DNA from 3 places in the Haliea sp. genome. Region 1 is predicted to be linked to each of the others. Evidence: predicted binding sites of a transcription regulator. Region 1 holds the regulator's gene; each other region holds the start of a gene.

Region 1 (5,895 bases):
GTTGGAGCTGATCGCGGCGCCGGTGCTGCCCGCAAACCCGGCCGTCCCCGAGGCACCCGTGGGCTACAACCCGCAGTGGGATGCCGCGGCAGGGCTGCTGGACGCCCCGGAGCCGGAATCTGGCCCCACCTATCCTTATCGTCACGCGGTGCTTCTGCAGCAGCAGCGGCGCATGCGCTCCAACGAGGTGCACTACATCGACCACCCCTTGTTCGGCCTGGTCATCAAACTGACACCACTGGATGCGGATACGCTGTACAGCGCGACCTACGATCAGGCCGTGCTTGAGCTCATCACAGGCCCTGTGCACCCAACCGAGGCAGCAGACAGCCCAGCAGGCGCCTGACCACGGCGGCCTCGCGCTGCAGGATATCGCGCATCGTATCCTGCGTCAGGGGCAAGTCACCCAGCCCGGCAGCGGGGTTGACCACCATGCAAATAGTTGCATAAGCGATGCCACACTCCCTCGCCAGCGCGGCCTCGGGCATGCCGGTCATGCCGACAATGTCACACCCGTCACTCGCCAGGCGCCGCACTTCAGCAGCAGTTTCCAGCCTGGGGCCCTGTGTCACGGCGTGCACGCCGGAGGGCTCATGTGGAATGCCCGCGGATTCCGCTGCCTCGATAATGGCCAGGCGCAAGGCATGATCGTAGGGATAGGTGAAATCGATATGCTGCAGCGCGCCGCTGCGGCCATCGTCAAACGTGTGCTCCCGTCCCCAGGTGTAATCCACAATCTGGTCCGGCACCACCAGCCGCCCCGGCTGCATGTCGGGACTGATACCGCCGACGGCGTTGATGGCAACCACGTGGGTAACCCCGAGGCCGCGCAGCGCCTCGATATTCGCCCGGTAATTGACAAGGTGCGGCGGAATCGCCCGGGGGCTGCCGTGGCGCTGGAGAAAAAACACGCGCTGACCCTCGACTACGCCTTCCTGCACAGGCCGCGAGGGGCTGCCGTAGGTATTGTCTCCAGAGTGCTCACGCAGCAGCTGCAAACCGTCGACCTGATGGATACCTGTGCCGCCGATAATCCCGAGACACAATGGTGCTTGCGCGGTGCTTTCCGTCATGAGTGCTCTCCACGCACAGCCTGCGCCAGCTCGGGTGGCGCGCTGTCCAGATGCAGGGTCCGGGTCGGGAACGCCACATCGGCGCCGTGCTCATGAATAATGTCGAGGATTTTCAACAAGACATCCTGCTTGATGGCGTGATACTCGACCCAGACTGTGGTGCGTGTGAAGGCATAGACGAAAAAGTCGAGCGACGAGGGCCCGAAGGACACGAAATTCACGATCAGGGTGCGATTGAGGTCGATTTCGGGATGTTCTTCCAGCATCTGCCGGACGTCAGCAACAATGGACGCGAGTTTGGCTGAATCCTGATAGCGCACGCCGATCGTTTCATATATCCGCCGATTGAACATGCGCGACGGATTTTCCACCGCAATCTGGGTGAATACCGCGTTTGGCACATAGAGCGGACGCTGATCGAAGGTGCGGATGCGGGTCAGGCGCCAACCGATATCCTCCACCGTCCCCTCAATTTCCCGGTCCGGTGAGCGAATCCAGTCACCGGGGGTAAAGGGGCGATCGAGGTAGATACTCATTCCACCGAAAAAGTTCGCCATCAGGTCCTTCGCGGCAAAACCGACCGCTATCCCGCCGATCCCGCCGAAGGCCAGCAGTCCCGAGATGGACACACCGACACTCTGCAGGGCCATCAGGCCGGCCAGTATCCAGAGGATTACCCGGATGAGTTTCGCCGTGGAGCGCACTGCGGCCTTGTCGGTGGAGGCCTTGTGTCCGCGCGCGGGAGACAGTAGCTCCTCTTCCGCACCGAATATCAGGCGTTGCAGGAACCAGGCCAGCATGAGAATCAGTAGCGTGTCATAGGCGCGCAGTATAAAGGCCTGCACATCCGCGGCGATCGACACCCTGCCCAGGATCAGCATCAGGGCGATGACCCAGAGCGCGACACGCAGCGGTGTTTCCAGCGCAGTGATTACCACGTCGTCCCAGCGATTACTGCTGGTTTTCGCCACGCGGTGCAGGCGGCGCAGCAGGACACCGAGCAGCAGGTGAAGGAGCATGGCGAGCAGGAGTAGCCCACCGATCGCTACCAGCGGCGCATCAAGGCCATAGGTCGCCAATAGTCGCGACAGCGTTTGCTCTGTAGCTTCCACGTTACATCAGGCTCCTGGTTTCCCGGGGTTAGACAATTTTCTTCTGTGGCCAGGCACTTGTCAGAGCCGCGCAGTATAACAGCGCCTCCGCCCCTTCGACACGTGCCGAGAGACATCCGCAAGCGACTGATCTGTCGCGGAAAATTCAGAGAGATGGAAAGCGCTATGAAAACCGGCGTTTTTAGATCGACAACACATAATGGACAGCGCAGGTCGGCATGGTATGTTGCAGGTGACACTGAGGACTCACGAAGGGAGCGCACACATGTTGAATCCCACTGTTGGCAGCTGGTACCGGGATATCGAAACGGGAGAGCTGTTCGAAGTTGTCGCCCTGGACGAGGCCGCGCGCACCGTGGAGACACAGTTCCTCGATGGCGAGGTCACAGAATACGACCTTGAGGTCTGGCGCATGCTGCAGTTGCAACGCGCGGCCGCACCGGAGGACTGGCGAACGCCCTTCGAACTCGACGACGATGACGGCCTGGATCCGGACCTGCCCTACCACCCCGAGGAATGGAACAACCCGCTGTCCACCATCGAACCCGACACCATGCTCGGTGTGGAGGATATTTAAGCCTGCTTGTCGCTGTCGCGTATTACTGTATATAATCCCAGTCACTGTACAAATACACAGATGGACGGGGTATGGACAAACTTACGCAGCGACAGCAGCAGGTGCTGGACATCATCCGCCAGCATATCGACCAGACCGGCTATCCACCCACCCGCGCCGATATCGCCAGGGAGCTGGGTTTCAAGTCGGCCAACGCTGCCGAGGAACACCTGAAGGCACTTGCGCGCAAGGGTGCGATCGAAATCATTGCCGGCGCCTCTCGTGGCATCCGGTTGCCCGAAAACCCAGGCCTTCCCATCATCGGGCGCGTTGCAGCAGGCAACCCGGTGCTCGCGCAGGAACATATCGAGGATTATTGCGCCATCCCAGCCAACTTCTTTCATCCGGCAGCAGACTACCTGCTAAGGGTCACGGGCGACAGCATGCAGGATGTCGGCATACTGGATGGAGACCTGCTGGCGGTGCACCGCAGCAGCGAAGCCCGCAATGGCGCCATTGTCGTCGCCCGCATTGAGGATGAAGTGACCGTGAAACGCTTTCAGCGCGGCAGCAGCCGGCACCTGGTAGAGTTGCACGCCGAGAACCCGGCCTATGCGCCAATCACGGTTGATTTGCGCACGCAGGCGTTCGCGATTGAGGGGTTGAGCGTCGGCATCCTCCGACGCTAGCGGTCGTCGTCAGCCGGGTCAGTGGACGGTGCGCGCCCGGCTTTCACTGTCTTCGGGGCGCTCTTTTTCGTTGATGCTGGCCGCGGCCTGCATGCCGGCCTGAATCATCACCTTCGCAACTTCCAGGCCATTGTCCATCAGGTAATCCCGCGCCTCGTCTGAGAACTGGATGCGCAGGAGAGGCTCGGAATCGTCCTCGGCGCGTTGCAGGACAATTTCACCTTCGCCGAGATCAACAATTTCCAACAGGGCTGTGGCCACAAGAGGCTCCTCTTTTTGCATCGATTGCCAGTGTAACAGGGGGCAGATGCGACCGCCAACGGGCACTCTCTAGCATTCGTCCAACAGGTCACCCATACGGGAAAACGCAGCTTCAAGCTGGTCCGCTGCGACCTGCAGTGTGTCCCAATCCAGCTGGCCAGAGGTGCTCACCGCAAGGTTGCCTACCATCCGCCTGGCCGGCTCCGCCGCGGGCTGCTGCAGCAACCGGAACAGCCACCCCTGTGTTTCAAGTTGCGCAAACTCCGTCACCTCTGCCGGTTGCGCCTTGCCCGGCGCTGCCGGCGGCAGTTCCGCAACACAGTGCGGCGGCTGCGGCGGCAATTGTGCGGGCTTCTGCAAATCGAGCAGGAACCAGCCATAGGCCGTCAGCAGGTGCTCCCGCACGGCTGGCCCGAAAGCCTGCGCCAGGGTGTTGGCTGGCACATTTTCTGCGCACCGCGCCTGCTCCCACGCCTGCAGCAGCAGCCGGCCGAGGTACAGCGCATGATTGGCCTGGCCCCGGAGACTGCTCATGTGCGCTTGCGAGCCGCCTTGCGCTTGGGCGCGGCGCTCTTCTTTCGCGGTGCGCCTTTCGCTGCGGCCGGGCTCTTGCCCTCTTCCGTCTGCCACTTGCCATTGCGGTAGACCGCTCGCCATCCCGTCGGTTTGCCGTCGCGCTCGGTCATCACATACTGCTCAGCCGCTTTCCGACTGTAGCGCACCTGGGTGCGGTTGCCGTCGTCGTCCTCGACTGGCGCCGAGAACAGGAAACTGTACTTGGGGTCGATCTCGTTCTTGTGGGGCAGCAGTTCATCCACGAAGGGCGCCCGGGTCTCCCGGTTGCGCGGGAACTGGCTGGCAGCCAGAAACAGCCCGGCCGCACCGTCGCGCAGGATGTAGTGGTCATCCACCTTCTCGCAGGCCAGCTCCGGCATGGGCACCGGGTCCATTTTCGGCGGTGCCGCTTCCCCGTTGCGCAGCAGTTTGCGCGTGTTCTTGCACGCTTCCGCCGTGCAGCCGAAGTACTTGCCGAAACGGCCGGTCTTGAGCTGCATCTCTGCGCCACATTTGTCACAGGCCAGCGTAGGACCATCATAGCCTTTGATCTTGAACTTGCCGGTCTCGACTTCGTAACCGGGACAGTCAGGATTGTTGCCGCAGACGTGCAGTTTGCGCTGCTCGTCGATCAGGTAGCTGTCCATTGCCGCATTACACAGCGTGCAGCGATGCTTCTTTCTCAACAGGCGGGATTCGGCCTCGTCGTCCGCGTCCTCGCGAATGGCCTCGTCGCCCGGTGTCAGGTTGATAGTGTTCTTGCAGCGCTCCTTTGGTGGCAGTGCATAACCGGAGCAGCCCAGGAACACGCCGGTGCTGGCGGTGCGGATCTGCATGGGCCTGCCGCACTTGCTGCAGGGTATATCCGTCGGTGTCGGCTCATTGGGCTGCATCCCGACGGGTTCCGCCTCTTCCGCCTTTTCCAGCAGTTGCCGAAAATCGGCGTAGAAACTGTCCAGAAGATCCCGCCAGTCGAGTTCGCCCTGAGCCACCGTATCCAGCCGTTCCTCCATGCTCGCGGTGAAGCCATAGTCGAGCAGTTCGGTGAAGCTGTTCTGCAGGCGCTGGGTGACGATATCACCCATCTTCTCGGCGTAGAAACGCTTGTTCTCGAGGCGTACGTACCCGCGATCCTGGATCGTTGAAATAATCGAGGCGTAGGTGGACGGGCGGCCAATGCCGCGCTTTTCAAGTTCTCGCACCAGGCTGGCTTCGCCGTAGCGCGGTGCGGGCTTGGTAAAGTGCTGCGCCGGGTCCAGGGCGACCAGTTTCAGCGTGTCCGACTTCTGGATATCGGGAAGAACCTCGTCTTCTCCCTTGCGTCCGGCGGCCCCCTGCACACGGGTGTAACCATCAAAGCGAATGATGCGCCCTTTGGCCGACAGCTCGTAGTCGCCTGCGGTGACCGTGATGGTCGTTGCAGTGTACTCAGCGGGCGTCATCTGGCCTGCGACAAACTGCCGCCAGATCATTTCATACAGGCGCTCGGCATCGCGTTCCATGCCCTGCAGACCCGATTGCAGCAGGTTGACGTCGGAGGGGCGAATCGCCTCGTGGGCTTCCTGCGCGCCCTCCTTGCTGCTGTAACGGTTGGGCGTTGGGGGCAGGTAAGCGGGAGGAAACTCTGCCGCGATGTAGTCGCGACAGGC
Region 2 (5,895 bases), 170 kb from region 1:
CAAAGCGTGTGCGCCACTCCGTCGCGCCGAAGGAAAACCAGCCATAGGCGACGACGGAAACCAGGGTCACCAGCGCATAACTCAGCCCGTAACTGAACAGGAAAACCGAAACCACCACGGCGATCTCGAACAGTGTGGGCACAATATTGAAGACCATGAAACGCAGCAGAAAACTCACCCCGCTGGTGCCCCGCTCGATGTCGCGGGCCAGGCCACCGGTGCGCCGCTCCAGATGAAAACCGAGGTCCAGCTGATGTACATGGCGAAACACCGTCAGCCCAAGGGAACGCATGGCGCGCTCGGTGACGCGACCGAACAGGGTGTCACGTAACTCGGCAAACAGTACGCTGGACAGGCGCGCCACGCCGTAGGCGGCGATCAACCCCAGCGCCACCGACCCCGCGAGTTGCGCACCCGACTCCAGGTTCAAGCCATCCACGAGATGCTTCATGATGAAGGGAATGACGAGTATCGCGCCCTTGGCGAGCAACAGACAGGCCATCGCCAGGGCGATACGTCGACGATGATCGCGCAGGTAGGGCCAGAGACGGGGCAGAACCGACCAGTCGAGTACCTGCCCAGGCTCGGCGTCAGTGCGGGGTCGCATCGCGGCAATCAGTCCTCAAGCAGGTGCCGGAAATGCTCCGGCAGGAAACCGCGGTACTGCATAAAGCGCATACGCCGCGCCTTCTCCTTCAAGCGCTGCTGCTGTGCTTCGCGGCGGACGTGATAGGACGGCGACTCCCCGGGGTCCTCGGGCTGCAATTCTCGCGCCTGCCCGAACTTGCGCTGAAAGGCCACGGTGGCCGCCTCACACCAGTCTGGATCCACGGTCTCCAGGGCGGCGAGAATGCGCGCCTGCGCCACACCGCGTTCGCGCATTTCCTGACGGATACGCACCGGCCCGTAGCCTCGGTCCAGTCGCTGGCGCAGCAGGCTTTCAGCATAGCGTGCATCGCTCTGCAGGTTCTCCGCAGCAAGGTCGTCCAGCACGCGGCTCACCAGCGCTGCGTCGTCGAAACGGCGCTGCAGCTTGGTTTGCAACTCGCTGCGGGCATGCTCACGCCGTGCCAACAGGTCCATGGCAGCAACGCGTATGTCACCCACTGAGGCCGTGGCCTCCACCCGAGTCGCCGGGTCCTGCGTGTCAGGATGGGTAGTTTGATCAGACATGGACGCCATGATACCGCGAGCCATCCGCAATGCGATGAGTCATAAAAGAGGTGCCGGGCACGCGAGAGTGGGGGTGAGTGGAGCCCGGCACCTGGAAAACAACCCCGGGTGCGCGGCACCCGGGTTTTGCCTTACTCGTCGTCCGGCAGATCGGCTTCAGCAGCCGGCGCAACCTTTTTTGCCGGGGGCGCTGCGGCGACCATGGTCTGACGACGGATTTCGGCTTCTATTTCCTCCGCGATGGGCAGGTTCTCCTCCAGGAAGCGCGCCGCATTGGCCTTGCCCTGCCCGATCTTGTCTCCTTTGTAGGCGTACCAGGCACCGGATTTGTCGATCAGATTGAGCTTCACACCCCAGTCGATGACTTCACCCATGTGATAGATGCCCTTGCCGTACATAATCTGGAATTCGGCCTGTTTGAAGGGTGGGGACACCTTGTTCTTCACCACTTTGACGCGGGTTTCGTTGCCGACCACCTCGTCGCCCTCCTTCACCGCACCGATGCGGCGGATGTCCAGACGCACCGATGAATAGAACTTCAGCGCGTTACCGCCCGTCGTCGTTTCCGGGTTGCCGAACATCACGCCGATCTTCATACGAATCTGGTTGATAAAGATCACCAGACAGTTGCTGTGCTTGATGGCTCCGGTGAGCTTGCGCATGGCCTGACTCAGCAACCGCGCCTGCAGACCAACGTGGGAATCCCCCATTTCACCTTCGATTTCCGCCTTCGGCGTCAACGCGGCAACTGAGTCGATGACCAGCACGTCCACCGCGCCGGACCGCACCAGCATCTCGGCGACCTCGAGTGCCTGTTCACCGGTATCTGGCTGTGACAGGATAAGGTCGTCTACGCAGACGCCGAGTTTTTCCGCGTAGCTGGGATCAAGCGCATGCTCGGCATCAATAAACGCCGCGGTGCCCCCGGCTTTCTGCGACTCGGCGATCACCTGCAGTGTGAGTGTCGTCTTGCCCGAAGACTCGGGGCCGTAGATCTCGCAGATACGCCCCTTGGGCAGGCCACCGATGCCGAGCGCAATATCCAGACCGAGTGAACCGGTCGAGATCGCGGGCATGGCCACGCGTTCGTTGTCGCCCATGCGCATCACCGTGCCCTTGCCGAACTGGCGTTCGATCTGGCTGAGGGCTGCGTCCAGTGCTTTCTGCTTGTTGGCGTCCATAATCGACGGCTCCTGTCTTTGATGGCCTGTGCGGCGGAGGTTGAGGGTGCCAGATTCCCGGACCCGAGTACTGTATATATACTCAGTGCATTGGCCGCGAATTGCAAGCCCCCTGAACCACCAAATCTGCCCGGCGATCAGGGATATGCCTGCCTGGGCGACAGGTCGGTGGGGTTCACGGTGACACGCGGGCCTGCGGGACCGCGTAGAACAGGCAATCACTGCGGGCGATGACGACATTCGTGGTGATCATGAACAGTGTTGTTGCGGTCGCCGGGTAAAGGCGCCCTCCGACGCAGCGCAGCAGACTGGAAAGCACACAGCGCCCCCCCGCGTCCTGTGCCCAGAACAGGCTACGCAGGTCTCCGCGTATCCAGCCCAGCGGTTCATCCGGACCTACCGTGGCGAAATTGAAATGCTCCATATCCTGCCGCAGGGTGACGTCGGCCGTGCTGTCCGGCACCTCGCCGTAGGCCAGTGTCACGCCGGGATTGAGATGCAGGCGCACCGGATCCTGCAGGACCTCCAGCGCCCAGACCGGCTCATCCCCCGCCAGCACGCGATCACGGTCAAAGTAGCGACAAAGGCCCTCCCAGGCCAGCTCGTGGGCGCGCTCGTCAAGCCGCCCCCCCACTTCAACCGTGACCGTGGGGTAACTGTGTTCGCTGATTTCCATCAAGGCACCGAGGTTCAACCGGGTCACGATCATGCGTTCGGTAAACAGTGAGACCAGCGCGTCATGCTCACGGTCGAGGTGTGTGCAGACCCCAAAGGCCGGCCCACTGCCGGAGGTGTTGTGCAGGTCGATAACCGCCTCCGGGTGGTGCACGCGCAGGATCTGCAGGATTTCCTCTGCGAGGAGGCCCTCGGCACCCTCAAAGGGCGGCTTGAAGCAGCGGTTCAGGTCGCGCACGCCGGGCAGCATGCGATGGCTGAACAACGGCGGCCGCAGTGCCGCCTCGACGGAACCGATGATGCACACGCAGTTGACGGCAGGCTGGCGACCCGACTTGATCCAGCGGAACAGGGCCATCAGGCCGGACGGCTCGTTACCATGCAGGAGCGTGACCAGCGCCCGCGTGCGACGGGTATCCCGCCCGTCCAGAAAGACACTCGCGGGGCCACCGAGGATCTGCAGAAACTCCTCTACGGTGTCGCCGATTTCCGTCGCCAGCGGATTCCGCAGGAAGCGCACCCGCCTCACTGCGGCCACTCCGCTACCGGTTCATTGGTCTCGCTGCGCAAGCGGTAAGCCTCGAGCATGGCGCTCAACTGCGTTAGATCCGGGCGTGTTCTGGACTCCGGCTGCCCGAGATGCGCCAGCTGCCAGCGCGCCCCGGTCTGCCCCGTGGCCAGCCGCCGCTCGATGATCCCCAGATAGCGGTCGGACTCTGTGCCGGCGATACCGATGGCATCCAGCCCACGGCGTGCCACCGGCAGCATGTCCGCGACCAGACTGGCTGCGGATTGCTCCTCGCATACCGTCTGCTGCGGACGCGGCCAGACCAGCCGGGCTGCCAGGCCCTCCTGCACCGCACGGTAAAAGTTATGTTCAGCAATTGAAAACGGTAACGCCGGGAGCCAACGCTGCAGGCCCGGCTGCAGGCCCTCCGCCATACCGATGAGGAATGCCGCGTTGGCTACCATGTCCGCAGCGGTGGGCCCCGCCGGCAGTGCGCGCATCTCGACGCGCAGGTGACCGCCCGCGGCGGCGTCGTAGACCGGGCGATTCCACAGCCACACCGTGCTTTGATGCAGCTGTAACTCACGCAGTTCCAGACTGGCAGGATCACCCGCCTCCTCGGCACAAACCGGCAACAGGGGCTGGTAGAGACGCACCGCCTCGGCAAACAGCTCCAGCGCATCGCGGCGCACCCAGCCTTGGCCAAAGTTCACCCGGGCAGGCTCTTTCCAGGCGTAGCGGTCGGGTAGACGCGTGTCGATGGACTGCTTGAACAGCGGGATACGCGTCTCCTGCCACAGGCTGTGGCCGAACAGGGTGGGGGAATTGCCCGCCACCGCCAGCGCCAGCGGGGTGACCGCCTGGATCGCGTTGAACACATCCGCAAAGCGCTCCGGCGCCACCCGGTAGTGAACCTGGAACGAGGTATTGGCGCCCTCCAGGGTGATATCGTCCATGGCCAGCTGCAGCGGATGCTGCCCGTTGATATTGATGGTGAAGTGGCGCCCACGGCGGGCAATCAGTTGCTCCACCAGCGCCGCAAAGCGCCGTTTTGGCGTCATGCAGGCGGGCCCGAAGTCATCGCGCTGCAGCGTGGGCAGAATGCCGATGGGCACCACCAGCGCATCCCGCTGTGCCGCCAGCTGGCGCAGCGTTCCCAGCTTGCGGCAGATTTCCTCCTCCAGTGAGAGAAAAGGGCTGTCCGCCACTGCGACCGGGCTCAGGTTGTACTCGAGGTTATAGCGATTGAGTTCCAGCGTCAGCTGCTCGTCGCCCGCCGCGGCTTGCAGCTCTTCGTTGAGGTGTGCGGGCCTGCCCGCACCATCCACCACGTACAGCTCCAGTTCAGCGCCCAGTGACGCCGGACCCTCGCCGAAGCCGGGCACCGCCAGCAGTGCCTCGAGACGCTGCAGGTTCGCCTCGAGCCGCTGGCTGAAGCGCTGGTAGTCGGCCGTGGAAAACTGCACGGTGTGGATATCGGTGCCCATGGCAGCGTTATAGCACAGAAGCCGGTGGAGGATAGTCCGGGCATGACGTAAAATCGGGCTTCCCCAATTGCCACTGGTTGTCCCATGTCCACCCCCGTCACACCCGACCGCGCCCTGCTGGAACGCTGGCTGAACGCCAGCGCCGTACAGAATTACCTGTGCGAGCACTGCGACAACCTGCACATCAGCGAAATCAGGTCACAGGAGGGGGTGCTGGACAGCCGCCTGATTCCCGAGAGCTTTGGCCTGCTGTTCACCACAGAGCTGGAAATCCGCCCCATGGCCCTGCTTGCCCTGTCCGCCGACCTGGGGCGGTTGAACATGGAGTACCCGGTGCTGAAGCTGTTCCTCGACGTGGTGGACGACGCGACGCCGCAGCTGGTAGCCGCCGCCATTTTCCCCGGCAATGCCGGCATTACCGAGAGCCAGTTCAATCACTTCGTTGCCATGACCATGCAGGCCATGCTGCAGCTGGCGGAGGAATGCCTGCGGCTCGATTACCTCTTCTCCGAGGATGGCTCCACACGTCAGCGGCCACGCTCCGTGGTGCATTGAAGGGGCGGCCACTGCGGCCTGCATGCCCGCCACTGCGTTAACCCATCGATCCAAGGAACAGGCACCCCGCACACAATGACCAGCGAATCCGCAACCGTGCACACCCCCATGATGCAGCAGTACCTGAAAATCAAGGCGCAGCATCCACGTGACCTGGTGTTCTATCGCATGGGCGACTTTTATGAACTGTTCTTCGACGACGCCAGGCGTGCTGCGGAGCTCCTCGACATTACCCTGACCGCGCGGGGCAAATCCGCCGGCGAGCCCATCCCCATGGCGGGCGTGCCCTACCATGCGGCCGAAGGCTATCTCGCGC
Region 3 (5,895 bases), on a different contig from region 1:
GGTAGAGCGATTGAATGAGGAAATCCGCCGGCGAACCCGTGTGGCCCGGCTGTTCCCCAACGAGGCATCTTGCCTGCGACTGGTGTCGGCGGTACTGATGGAAATTGCTGAGGACTGGCAGACCGCTGAGAAGCGGTACGTCACCTTCAGCGACTAAACGGCGGTCGAGGGATAGCCGAATTTACAGAAAGGATGTTGCTTAATCTCGAAACGTTTTATGTTTATCGCGCAATACATCTTCGATTTCGCCGCACGTACACCGTCTGCACCGGCCATCATTTACAACGACCACGCGATTTCCTATCACGCGTTTGCCGGAGCCATTGCCCGGGCGGCCGGTGAGGTCGCTGCTGCCCTACCGCAGCCCAGGGGGACGGTTGCGGTGATGGTGCACAACCTGGCCGACTGTTGGGTGGCGACTCTGGCGCTGCAGGCGCGAGGGTATACGACGATCTGTGTTGCGTCGCTGGAGGTGCTGGCGTCGCTGGAGATCAGGCCTCTGCTGGGCGTTGTGGTGTGTGGCGAAAACACGGACACGGTGGAGCCCTGTGAGCTGGCTCCCGTGTTGACCCTGGGCAAACCCGTATTTGACGACGCGCTCGCTTTCGGAACCCCGCCGCTGGCGGAGGACGTCGATGACTGTGGGCATATCCTCTTCACCTCGGGAACATCAGGCAAATACAAGAAGGTCTTGGTGCCCGCGCGCGTGCAACGCGAATCAGACAGGGAGCGCTGTGATTTCCAGGGCTATGACAGCAGCACGCGGTACCACGCATTGGGCTTTGGCCTGTGGACGGGTAACGGCTACAAGGCGCCCACCTCGGTGTGGCACGTTGGCGGCACGGCCATTCTGGATCAGCGCAGTGACTGGGTAGAGCCCTTTGTATGCAGCGGCGTCACGCGGGCAACACTGCTCCCGGACATGGCCCTGCGGCTGAGCGAGTGCGAGAGTCTGGCGCAGATGGCGATCCAAACGGGCGCCCGCCCGATTCTCTATATGAGCGGCGGTTTCGTATCAGCCAGGGTCGTCGGCATCTTGCGTGAGCACTTCGATGTGTTCAATTCCTACGGTTGCACGGAAGTGGGCCTCGGCGTTCTCTGGCATGACTACGCCCTGCCGGCGGATCTCAGCTGGATGGTCTCGACCGGGGCCCGGGTGGTCGAAGTGGAAAATGCATCGGGGCAGCTGTGTGCGGTCAACGAGGAGGGTCGATTGCGCATCAAGCTGACCGAGCTGGATGCCAGTGGCTACATGGATGACCCGGAGGCCACCCGCGCGGCGTTCCGCGAGGGCTATTTCTACCCGGGTGACCAGGCCATACAGCGCGAAGACGGCGCATTCCGCATTCTGGGCCGCACTGCCGATGTGGTGAACCTCGCCGGGCAGAAACTCGCGGTGGCGCCCATTGAGGCGAACCTGCAGAACGTTCTGCAGGTGAATTACGTGTGCCTGTTTGCAGGTGTCACGGCATCGGGTGAGCCGGAAGTGGTGATTGCCATGGAGGCTGCCGAGCTGCCCAGCCGCGACCGGCTGGACCACGTCGGGCAGGAGTTCTCCCAGTGGGGTGAGGTGCGCTTCGCATTGCTGGACACCTTTCCTCGCACCCAGTCCGGCACCAGCAAGATAGACCGCAAGCGACTGAAATCGCTGCTTTTTCCAGTGTGACACCGGGCGTCGGCAACAGCAGCGGCCGGCGCAGCCAGCCACCAAATCGAATCCTGCCCTACACATCCGGACCGCGCCCCACTAGACTGGGCATGTTTACATTCCGGTTCTCGCCCTGACTGCCCGAGTGTGCCGTGGCAGGGCGCGTGGCACCGGAGTGACCCACCTGATACAAGGAGATCCACACGCGTGGCCTACGACCTCACCGGCAAGATCAAGCTCATCCAGGAACCCCAGACCTTCAACAGCGGCTTTACCAAGCGCGAAATGGTGGTGACGGTGGAGGACGGCAAATACCCTCAGGACATCAGCCTGGAGTTTGTGCAGGACAAGATCGGCCTGCTTGAGGGATTGCAGCCCGGCCAGGAAGTCACGGTGACGTTTGACATCCGCGGCCGGGAGTACAACGGGCGGTATTTCAACAACCTGCAGGGCTGGAAGATCAGCGCCGCAGGTGCCCATGCATCAGCGCCGCCGCCCGTCGCTGAATCCGCCGGGTTTCCCCAGCAGGCCGGTGATCCGGGTTACAGCGATGACGACATTCCGTTCTGACCGGCGCATGATAGCTGGCTGCCGCCTCCAGGGAGAATAACAGTATGCGCACCGACACACAGTCAGCCATTGCACGGGTTTTTCCGGAGATTGATTTCGCGACTGACCCACTGCCCGACTTTCACCAGCGCATGGCTGCCCTGCGTGATGCCGGGCGGCGCGTGGTACCCGTCAATTACCTCGGCGCGACAGCCTGGATTATTCTGCGCCACGAGGACGTGTCGGCACTGTACCGCAATGAGTCCGGTGTGCCGGCTGCGCCGGCCTATCGCCGGCACTCGGAACCCGCCCAGGGCAAAACCCTGCTGTGTATGGAAGGGGATGAGCATCGGGTGAACCGATTGCTGGTCTCGGGTGCCTTTCACCCCGGCGCCATCCGCCGTCGCATAGACACGCTGCTGCGGCCGCTTGCGGATGAATTGATCGACAGTCTCGCGGGTAGTTCCGGTGTCGATCTGGTGTCCGCCTACACCCACCGGTACCCGTTCAAGGTGATCACTGGCTTGCTTGGCATTCCGGTGGAAGACGAGCCCGAGCTGCACCAGTGGCTTGACGGTCTGTTCCAGTTTCCGTGGAACCCTTCACTTGCGCTGGAGGCCCGTGCGGCGATCACGGCCTACCTGGCGCCGATTGTGCAGCAGCGCCGCGCGCAGCCGCAGGACGACCTGCTCTCCTTGCTGGCAGCCGCCGAGGTGGAAGGCAAGCGCTTGACGGATGAAGAGATTTTCTCCTTCGTGCGGCTGATTTTTCCCGCCGGGGCGGATACCACCTACCTGTCATTGGGGAGCCTCCTCTGGGCGGTGTTGCGGGATGACGCCTTGCGCGAGACGTTGCTGGCCGACGCCGCCCTGCACGCGGCCGCAGTGGATGAGGGTTTGCGGTTGTATGGAGCGGTGTGCCTGCAGCCGCGCTATACGGAACGGCAGATCAACGTGGCGGGTGTCACCATACCGGCCAACTCGGCGCTTCTTTACGGCAACGCCACGGCGAACCGCGACCCGGCCGTGTTTACCGATGCCGATACGTTCCGGCTGGACCGCGGCGCGCACCACAAGTCCGTCACCTTTGGCGGTGGACCGCATTTCTGCCTGGGCTCACACCTGGCACGCGCGGAGATCGAAGTCTCGCTGGGCGCCCTGCTGGGCCGCCTGCCGGGGTTGCGCCTGGCAGATCCGGCCCAGCCCGGACCTCAGGGCGCGGTGTTGCGGGGCGTCAGGGAACTGCCGGTGCTGTTCGATGCGGTCCTGCCGGCGGGATGATGCTCAGGCGGACTGCGGCGGCATGTGGTTGGCCGCCCACACCACGGTGTCGCTGCCACTGGTGTAGTCGGTGATGAGGGCAGAGCGCACGTTGAAGGTGCTGGCGCTGATCAGCCACTCGCCGTCAATGCGGCGGTATTCATCCTCGTAGAAACCGCCGAGTTGCACGGTAGTCTTGTCCTGTGTGTTGATGCTGTGGAAACGCAGCCCCACCCGCGCGCGCGCGGTGTCGTCCCCGGTAATCTCGACCAGCATGTTCTCCGCGTGGTGCATGTCGACGATGTGCTCGTGACAGCCCAGGGCGACAAACACCGCAACAAAGTCCTCGCGGTTGGCGAACTGCCCGATATGGCCGAAGTTGATGTTCACCGGGCCGGGCGCGAAACAGGCTGTCACCTGCTCGGGTGATTTGTCGTCGCAGGCATTCAGGTAGCGGTACTTCAGTTCGCGAATCGCCTGCTTGTCCAGCAGGGTCTGCAGTGCGCCCTGCGCATCGGCTTTGTCGACAGTCATGGTGTGCTCCTCCGGGTGAATATGCGCTGCAGCTTACCGCAGGGGCGGGGCGCTGTAAGTCCCCTCAGCCGTCGACCGCAACTTTTGAGGGTGCTCCGGCAATTTCCCGTACCAGCCTCGGCAGCAGGTAGCCGGGCAGCCGCGCGGCCATCTCGCGGTGCAGGTTGCGGGCCTGTTCCGCAGGCACGTCGAAATGCGCCGCGCCGCTCACCCGGTCTAGCAGGTGCAGGTAGTAAGGCAGTGCACCGGCCGTGAACAGGCGTTCGCTCAGTGCGACCTGGGCATCGACTGAATCGTTGATGCCGGCCAGCAGTACCGTCTGATTGAGCAGTGTGATGTCGGCCCCGCGTACCTTGCGGAAGGCCGCTGCGACCCCGGTATCGATTTCATGGGCGTGGTTGGTGTGGACCACCAGGGTACTTTGCAGTCGCGGTGGGGTGAGCGCCCGCAACAAGCCGTCCGTTACGCGCTCGGGGATGACCACCGGCAGGCGTGTGTGTACCCGCAGGCGCTGCACGTGAGGGATGCCCGCGACCTGCTGCACCAGTTCGGTGAGTTGCTGGTCGCTGGCCATCAGCGGGTCGCCACCGCTCAGGATGACTTCGCTGATGCTGTCGTCTGCAGCGATGTAGGCCAGTGCCGCGGGCCAGTCATTGCGGCCATTCTGGTTGTCGGCGTAGGGGAAATGCCGGCGAAAGCAGTAACGGCAGTGGATGGCGCAGCTGCCGGTGACAATCAGCAAGACGCGGCCGCGGTATTTGTGAATGATGCCCGGGTGGGGGTTGGCGCGGCCGGTCTCGCCGTTGGGGTCCGCTGTGAAACCCGCCACCTGCTGCATTTCCTGGGCCCCGGCGAGTACCTGCAGCAGCAGCGGGTCGCGCGGGTCTCCAACCCGCATGCGCGCCACGAAACCACGCGGCACGCGCAGCGGGAACTGCTGCATGGCCGCAGCGCTCCAGCCGAGTGCGTCCGGCGAGAGTTCCAGCAGTGCGCAGAGCGCTTCCGGCGATGTCACCAGGTCGCGCAAAGCTGCGCGCCAGTCAGCTGCGGGCTGGGCTGTCGTGAGTGGTATCAGCGCGGCCATGGCATCCTCTAACCCAGCCTGTCGCGCAGGCTGTAGAACAGCATCCCGGCCACCAGCCCGGGCCAGCGCAGCAGTGTGCCGCCGGGGAAACGCGGCGAGGGTACGCTGGCCATGACGTCAAAGCGCTCGGCGCTGCCGCTGATGGCCTCCGCCAGCAGCTTGCCGGCCAGCGTCGCGGTGGGTACGCCGTGCCCGGAGTAGCCGTGGGCGTAAAACACGCCCTGCGACAGCCGACCGAAATCCGGCATGCGGTTGAGCGTGATAGCGAGTGTGCCGCCCCAGCCATAGTCGATACGGGTGTGCGCCAGTTCCGGGTAAATGCGCAGCATGTACTTGCGTACGAAAGCTTTGATGTCTGCCGGGAAGCGACGGCTGTAGGACTCGCCGCCGCCGAACAGCAGGCGGCGGTCGGCGGACAGTTTCCAGTAGTTGACCACAAACAGGGTGTCCGACATGGAGCAGTCGTCCCGGATCAGCTGTTGCGCCAGCGTCTCGGGCAGGGGTTCGGTAGCCAGCATATAGTTGTTGATGGGCATGATGCGCCCCGCGGTGCGGGGCTCCAGACGCTCCAGGTAGCCGTTGCAGGCCAGAACCAGGTAGTTGCAGTCCACGCGGCCCTCGGCGGTGGACACCGCCACCCTGCCGTTTTCCCGGTAACGGGTCACGCGGCTGCCCTCATGCAGCACAGCGCCCAGGTCACGGGCAGCGCGCGCGAGGCCCAGGGCATAGTTGAGAGGGTGCAGGTGCCGCGCGCCGCTGTCGAGCGTGGCACCGTGAAAACCCTGGCCGGAGGTCATCTGGGCCAGTTCATCGGCCTCTAC

The links. Region 1 encodes LexA, which represses DNA repair genes until DNA is damaged. Its sites were predicted from a motif close to ACTGTNTNTANANACAGT; they were not measured.
Region 2: recA (recombinase RecA) is a predicted target of LexA. The motif match lies at 2,424-2,441, and genes of this name have one in related genera.
Region 3: R3E49_RS00285 (DUF3127 domain-containing protein) is a predicted target of LexA. The motif match lies at 1,752-1,769, and genes of this name have one in related genera.

What each region holds. Positions count from the first base shown of each region.
Region 1 is NZ_JAWKZJ010000002.1:250,295-256,189, forward strand. Features, by position in the region: gene R3E49_RS04710 (CsiV family protein) at 1-346, shown strand, start outside; gene R3E49_RS04715 (S-methyl-5'-thioinosine phosphorylase) at 294-1,073, opposite strand; gene R3E49_RS04720 (mechanosensitive ion channel family protein) at 1,070-2,185, opposite strand; gene R3E49_RS04725 (DUF6763 family protein) at 2,451-2,762, shown strand; gene lexA (transcriptional repressor LexA) at 2,834-3,430, shown strand; gene R3E49_RS04735 (hypothetical protein) at 3,449-3,691, opposite strand; gene R3E49_RS04740 (hypothetical protein) at 3,761-4,225, opposite strand; gene topA (type I DNA topoisomerase) at 4,222-5,895, opposite strand, start outside.
Region 2 is NZ_JAWKZJ010000002.1:422,585-428,479, forward strand. Features, by position in the region: gene R3E49_RS05535 (ABC transporter ATP-binding protein/permease) at 1-607, opposite strand, end outside; gene R3E49_RS05540 (regulatory protein RecX) at 616-1,173, opposite strand; gene recA (recombinase RecA) at 1,305-2,354, opposite strand; gene R3E49_RS05550 (succinylglutamate desuccinylase/aspartoacylase family protein) at 2,530-3,558, opposite strand; gene R3E49_RS05555 (glutamate-cysteine ligase family protein) at 3,555-5,024, opposite strand; gene R3E49_RS05560 (YbjN domain-containing protein) at 5,109-5,579, shown strand; gene mutS (DNA mismatch repair protein MutS) at 5,655-5,895, shown strand, end outside.
Region 3 is NZ_JAWKZJ010000001.1:55,884-61,778, reverse strand. Features, by position in the region: gene R3E49_RS00295 (IS256 family transposase) at 1-157, shown strand, start outside; gene R3E49_RS00290 (AMP-binding protein) at 218-1,666, shown strand; gene R3E49_RS00285 (DUF3127 domain-containing protein) at 1,856-2,218, shown strand; gene R3E49_RS00280 (cytochrome P450) at 2,263-3,477, shown strand; gene R3E49_RS00275 (nuclear transport factor 2 family protein) at 3,481-3,990, opposite strand; gene epmB (EF-P beta-lysylation protein EpmB) at 4,055-5,074, opposite strand; gene R3E49_RS00265 (NAD(P)/FAD-dependent oxidoreductase) at 5,083-5,895, opposite strand, start outside.